One region of the Actinomadura sp. NPDC048032 genome, then DNA from elsewhere that is predicted to be linked to it. Evidence: riboswitches for the same ligand, from Rfam matches in the RefSeq annotation. Region 1 holds a riboswitch; the other holds the start of a gene.

Region 1 (3,395 bases):
TGATGGAGATCTGGGCGCCCTCGGGCGTCGGGGTGTCGAGCCCCTCGGCGAAACGGACGTCCTCGTCCCCGACGTAGACGTTCACGAAACGGCGGATCTTGCCCGCGTCGTCCAGGATGCGGGCGGAGATGCCGGAGTAGCTGGCCTCGAGGTCGGCGACGACCGCGCGCAGGGTCGCGCCCTCGGCCTTCACCTCGGACTCGCCACCGGTGTAGGTCCGCAGGATCGTCGGGATACGGACGGACACGCTGCTCATGCTGCTCCTTCGTTCTCAGGCGAGGCCCGCGGCGCGGAACGCCTCCAGGGACGGGGCGATGTTCGCCGACGGCGCGACGACCGGGGCGACGGCGTCCAGGGTCTTCAGGCCGTCCCCGGAGTTGATGATCACGGTCTCGGCGCCCGGGTCGAGGGCGCCGGCCTCGACGAGCTTGCGCAGCGTCGCGACGGTGACGCCGCCGGCCGTCTCACCGAAGATCCCCTCGGTGCGGGCCAGGAGCCGGATCCCCTCGACGACCTGCTCGTCGGTGACGTCCTCGACGGCGCCGCCGGTGCGGCGGGCCACGTCCAGGACGTAGGGGCCGTCGGCCGGGTTGCCGATGGCGAGGGACTTGGCGATCGTGTCGGGCTTCACCGGGCGGACGACGTCGTGGCCCGCCTTGAACGCGGCGGCGACCGGGTCGCACCCGGAGGCCTGGGCGCCGAAGACGCGGTACGGCTTCTCCTCCACCAGGCCCAGCTTGATGAGCTCCTGGAACGCCTTGTCGATCTTGGTGAGCTGGGAGCCGGACGCGACCGGCACGACGACCTGGTCGGGCAGCCGCCAGCCGAGCTGCTCGGCGATCTCGTAGCCGAGCGTCTTGGAGCCCTCGGCGTAGTAGGGGCGGACGTTGACGTTGACGAACGCCCAGTCGTCCTGCTCGCCCGCGATCTCGGACGCGAGCCGGTTGACGTCGTCGTAGTTGCCGTCGACCGTCACGAACGTCCCGCCGTACACGGCCGTCGTGATGATCTTCTGGGACTCCAGGTTCGACGGGACGAACACCGCGCTGCGGATCCCGGCGCGGGCCGCCGCGGCGGCGACGGCGTTGGCGAGGTTCCCGGTGGACGGGCAGGCCAGCACCTTGAACCCCAGCTCGCGGGCGGCGGCGAGCGCCACGGCCACGACGCGGTCCTTGAACGAGTGGGTCGGGTTGCCGCTGTCGTCCTTCACCCACAGGCTCTGCAGGCCGAGGCTCTCCGCGAGGTTGTCGGCGCGGACGAGGCGGGTCAGGCCCGGCTCGGTGTTCGGGGTGTCGGCGACGTTGGACGGGACGGGCAGCAGCCCGCGGTAGCGCCAGATGTTGCGCGGCCCGGACTCGATGGACTCCCGGGTGACGCCGTCGAAGTCGTAGGCGATCTCCAGGGGGCCGAAACACTCTTCACAGGCGTAGTAGGGCCCGAGGTCGCGGGACGAGCCGCATTCGCGGCAGACGAGAGCGGTAGCCGGTCCGAGGTCTGTGGCAGGCGTGAGTGCCATGAGGGCGAGGCCTTTCTCCCCATCTTCCCTGCGCCACCTTGGTCGCAGGCCGGAGTTGGCACCATCTCCCGGCCGGCCTCGCAGGATCGCGACGCGCCGCAGCCAGGTGGTTGCCGGGGCTTCGCAGGGCCGGTCCCTCCACCCCTCTGGATGAGCGTTATGAAGTTGTCGATCTACGAGCTTTGAACTCGTATGCGTGACTTTACATGAACTGACCGGATGCCAGACAGGCGGGTCCAGCGATTGAGACGTTACCCGGCGGGTGTCTTGATCACCCGTTGGGTCGGGTCGAGGAACACGTGCCGGACGGTCGGGACGCGCTCGCGGAGCCGCCGGTCGATCTCGCCGGCGACGTCCTCGGCCTCGTCGGCGCTGATGTCGTCGGAGAAGTGCACCTTCGCGGCGACGAGGATCTGCTCGGGGCCGAAGTGCATGGTGAGCAGTTCGTCCACGCCGGTCACGCCGGGCGCGCCGCAGATCTCGGCGCGGATCTCGCGCTGCTCGGCGGGGTCGGCCGCCTGGCCGATGAGCAGGCCCATGCTCTCCCGGCCGATCGAGAAGGCGAGGACGACCAGGAGGATCCCGATGAGGACGGACGCGAGCCCGTCCCAGAACTCCGACCCGGTGATCTGGCGCATCACGAGGCCGCCGGCGGCGAGCGCGAGGCCGATCATCGCCGCGGTGTCCTCGAACAGCGCGGTCTTGAACGTCACGTCGGGCGACTTGCGGACATGCTCGACCAGGTCGCGGTCGCTGTCGCGCGTCTCCTTCTTGGCCTGGTAGAAGGCGCGGATCCAGGACGTCCCCTCCAGGACCGCGCCGAGGCCGAGGACGGCGTAGGCGAGCCACACCGTCGTCCCGCCGCCGCCGTGACCGGTCATGGTCAGGATGCCCTCGAAGATCGAGAATCCGGCGCCGGCCACGAAGATGCCGAACGCGGCGAGCAGCGACCACACGTACCGCTCGTTGCCGTATCCGAAGGGGTGGCGCCGGTCGGGGGGCCGCTCGCTGCGCCGGAGCGAGGTGTAGAGGAAGCCCTGGTTGAGGGTGTCCGCCACCGAGTGCGCGCTCTCCGCGAGCATGGCGCTGGACCCGGCCAGCAGGCCGGCGAACAGCTTCGTGATCGCGAGGATGAGGTTCGCGGCACCGGCGACGAGCACGGTTTTCGTCGTCTCGGACTTGCTCATGGCCGCCGGATACCCCCTGGGCGGATGACTAATCGGGCGGAACGGACACAAGGGCGGGCGATGCCGGCCACCTCGCGGGTCACTTTGATGCGCCTCGGCCGCAACTGAGACCCTTCCCGTATGAGCCAAGTGCTGGTGGCCTCGAACCGGGGTCCGGTGTCGTTCTCGCTGTCGGACGACGGCGGGCTCACCATGCGGCGCGGGGGCGGCGGTCTCGTGTCGGGCCTCGCCGCCGTGACGGGCGCCCCGCGCGACCCCGGCCCGCCGCGTCCGGCCGAGACGGCGCGGGAGCCGTCCTCCACGGGAGCGGACGTGCTCTGGGTGTGCGCGAGCCTCGGCGAGGCCGACCGCACGGCGTCGCGCCGTTCCCCGGACGGCCGCCTCGACCTCGCCGGGTACGAGACCGGCGGGGCGGCGGTGCGCATGCTCGACATCCCGGCGGCCACGTTCGACCGCGCCTACAACGGCGTCGCCAACTCGACGCTGTGGTTCGTCCACCACCTGTTGTACGACACGCCGCGCAGCCCGCACTTCGACGCCCGCGCCCGGCGGGACTGGCAGTCCTACGAGGCGTACAACGCGGCCTTCGCGGACGCCCTCGCACGCGACGCCGCCCAGGGCGCGAAGGCGGCGATCCAGGACTACCACCTGTCGCTCGCTCCGCGGATGCTGCGCGACCGGCGCCCCGACCT
Region 2 (3,395 bases), on a different contig from region 1:
GCCCGAGGCACGCCCGCATCGCCGCCGCCGACGTGTAGGCCAGGACGTGGATCCGGCCGTCCTCCTCCTGGGTGGGCCACGACGGCTGCGCCTCCCCCGCGAGGACGCCGTCCACCAGGTCGGGCGGGACGGGAACGACGAGGTCGGCGTCCCCGAGGAGGCGGAAGTAGCTCTCCTGGTCGCCGGCCCGTACGGTCTCCTGCAGTCGGTGCTCCAGTTCCGACGTGGGTCGCCACGCGTCGGCCACGGTCGCCACCCCCTGTTTCTAGCGTGCTCGTCCCCGCGCGACTGCCTACGCTACATGGGCGAACAGGACCAAAGAGCATAATCATCTGACTGCGCGCGGGAGTTCGCAGGTCAGAGGCTGTCAGCGCGCAGTCAACGCGGCGAGGGCGGCGAGGAGCCGGTCGATGTGCTCCTCCTCCGTCCCGATGCCGATGCTCGCGCGGACGGCGCTCCGGTCCTCGCCCAGCAGGTGCCGGACGAAGGGGTGGGCGCAGAACTTCCCGTCGCGGACGCCGATGCCATGCTCGTCGGACAGCGTAAGCGCCACGTCCCGCGCGTTCCAGCCGTCCACGGTGAACGACACGATCCCGACGCGCGGCGCCCGCTCGCCCCACAGCGTCAGCTCCCGGACGTGGGGGAGCGCCGCGAGTCCCGACCGCAGCCGTTCCACCAGCGCCTCCTCCCGGACGGCCAGGTCGTCCCAGGCCGGGGTCAGCGTCTCGCACGCGGCGGCCAGCGCGAGGGCGCCGAGGACGTTCGGGGAGCCCGCCTCGTGCCGCTGCTCGGCGGAGGGCGCCCACCGGGTCGTCTCCCCGACCGAGGCGCTGGCGCCGCCGCCCCTGAGGTAGGGCTCGGCGGCGCGCAGCCAGTCGGCGCGTCCGGCGAGCACGCCCGCACCGAACGGCGCGTACAGCTTGTGCCCGGAGAACGCGACGTAGTCGAGGCCGAGCGCGGTCATGTCCAGGGGGCGGTGCGGGACGAGCTGCGCCGCGTCGACCGCGATGCGGGCGCCGTTGCGGTGCGCGACGTGCGCGAGCTCCTCGATCGGCCACAGCTCGCCGGTGACGTTGGACGCGGCGGTGACGACGAGCAGCCGCGACCCGATCGGGCACGCGCGCAGCGCGCGGTCGGCGGCCGACAGCGCCTCGGCCGGGGTGGCGGGCGCCGGGAGTCGCACGGCGCGCTTCCACGGCAGCAGCGACGCGTGGTGCTCGCTCTCGAAGACGACGACGCTCGTCCCGGCCGGGACGGCGTGCGCGAGCAGGTTCATCGAGTCGGTGGTGTTGCGCGTGAAGACCACGGCCGCGCGCCGCCACGCGCCGAGGAACGACCGCACGGTCTCCCGCGCGTCCTCGTAGGCGGACGTCGTGACCTGCGACGCGTACCCCGCGCCGCGGTGGACGCTGCTGTAGTACGGCAGCGCGCGGGCGACGGCCTCCTGCACCGCCTCCAGACAGGGCGCGCTGGCCGCGTAGTCGAAGTTGGCGTAGGGGACGCGGCGGCCGTCCCGCACCGGGACCGGGACGTCCGCTCCGATGACGCGGGGAATCGGGCGAACCCGGACCCCCTCCGGGCGCGTCACAGCAGGCGTGATGGGGGAGCGGGCGAGCAGCGTGGGCATGCCTGGACCTTCCGGGGTCAGGGACCCCGGGATGCCGGCCGGGATCCGCGCTTGCCGGAACGCGGTGCGCGTCCGGCCAGGTCCTCACCCGGGGCACCCCATCGCGGACGAAGGGTTGCCGGCCAGCAAGCCGGGGCTTCGCGCTGGCGCTCATGACCTCATGCGGAAGTATATGCGGAGCCGAACGGGGATCAAGGGGAGGGTGCGATGCGGTACCGGGTGGTTCGGACGCTGGCCGGCGGCGCGCTGGTGCTCGGCGCCCTCAGCGGGTGCGGGGCGCTGGGCGGCGGCAACTCCGCCCAGGTGTGCACCGACACGAAGAAGGCGTTCCAGCAGTACGTCACCCAGGTGCGGAGCGTTCCGGCGGCCGAGCCCGCGCAGTGGCGGCAGGCCACCGAGCAGCTCGCCGGACGCGTCGACGGGCTCGCGAAGCAGGCCGACGACGCCGACCTGGGCAAGGCGCTGAAGGCGGAGGCGGGCAGGCTCCGCGAGGCCGCGCCGGGGGTCGGCGACGGCGACGTCTCCCGGCTCGACAGCGTGATCAGGGAGACGCCGGCCGTCATCGGCAAGGCCTGCGACTGAGGGGCCGCGGGGGCGGCTACCCGCCGGTCCCGCCCAGCGGTCCGCCGCCGGTTCCGCCGTTGGGGTCGCCGCCCGGTCCGCCTCCCGGATCGCCGCCCGGTCCGCCACCGGGGTCGCCCCCGCCGGGGTCCTGCGGCGGGATGATGGTCGGCAGGTCGGTGGGGGGCGTCGGGAGGTCGGGCTGCTCCGTGGACGGCGGCGGCCGGACGGGCCCGCGCGTGTCCGGCGGCTGCGGGCCGCTCGGGGGAGTGTCCTGCGTCGGGCCGCCCCAGCCGCTGCCGGGGGTCATCGACGGCTCCCCGAACGAGTCGGGCTCGTAGCCCTTGATGTTCACCGCGTCCGCCATGTACGAGCGCCAGATCTGGGCCGGGAGCTGCCCGCCGTACGCGCCGTACCCGGGGATGTTCAGCGGCTTGCCGTCGCTGCGGAACATCGCGACCGTCGTCGCCATCTGCGGGATGAACCCGTTGAACCAGATCGCGCGGCCCTCGTCGGTGGTGCCCGTCTTCCCGGCGACGTCGCGGCCGTCGGGCAGCTGCGCGCCGGTGCCGGTGCCGCCCTGCACGACCTTCTGCAGGGCGTAGGTGGCGTCGCGGGCGACCTGCTGGCTGAACGCCCGCTCGCCCTTCTCGGTGAACGTGCGCTTGTGGTTCTCGTTGTCGGTGACCGACTTCACCACGAACGGCGTTCGGTGCACGCCCTCGGAGGCGAACGTCGAGTACACGCTGGCCTGCTCGACGGGGTGCAGCGACACGATGCCGAGCGGGAACGTGGCGGCGTCCCGCTGCTCGGGATTCATCCGCGCCGCCGGGATGCCCATCTTCTCGGCCATCGCGGCGATCTTCTTGTTGCCGATGTCCTGGCCGAGGTTGACGTAGGCCGTGTTGATCGAGTGCTCGGTGGCGGTGACGAGGTTGACCGTCCCGAAGTTCTCGTTGCTGTCGTTGTGGATGGACGCGCCGTGGAAGTACTGCGGGGAGCTGCCGTCGTAGCTGGTGGACAGCGTCTTCCCGTCGTCCAGCGCGGCCGCCAGCGCGATCGGCTTGAACCCCGACCCGGCCTGCGCCCAGTCGCCGAAGGCGCTGCTCAGCGCCTCCTCCAGGTAGCCGCGGCCGCCGTAGAAGGCGACCACCTGCCCGGTCTTCGGGTCGACCGACACCACGCCGGTGCGGATCTTCTTGCTCAT

Evidence for each region. A riboswitch is a leader RNA that binds a small molecule or an ion and turns the genes downstream of it on or off. The one in region 1 is predicted to bind S-adenosylmethionine.
Region 2: another riboswitch for S-adenosylmethionine. It lies ahead of AB0C69_RS04990 (aminotransferase class V-fold PLP-dependent enzyme); the one in region 1 lies ahead of thrC (threonine synthase).

The regions. Positions count from the first base shown of each region.
Region 1 is NZ_JBEZJP010000060.1:19,081-22,475, reverse strand. It holds gene AB0C69_RS11445 (MoaD/ThiS family protein) at 1-256, opposite strand, end outside; gene thrC (threonine synthase) at 272-1,516, opposite strand; SAM riboswitch class I at 1,533-1,673, opposite strand; gene AB0C69_RS11435 (cation diffusion facilitator family transporter) at 1,768-2,703, opposite strand; gene AB0C69_RS11430 (trehalose-6-phosphate synthase) at 2,824-3,395, shown strand, end outside.
Region 2 is NZ_JBEZJP010000020.1:122-3,516, forward strand. It holds gene AB0C69_RS04985 (SseB family protein) at 1-256, opposite strand, end outside; gene AB0C69_RS04990 (aminotransferase class V-fold PLP-dependent enzyme) at 368-1,627, opposite strand; SAM riboswitch class IV at 1,670-1,785, opposite strand; gene AB0C69_RS04995 (hypothetical protein) at 1,835-2,209, shown strand; gene AB0C69_RS05000 (transglycosylase domain-containing protein) at 2,226-3,395, opposite strand, start outside.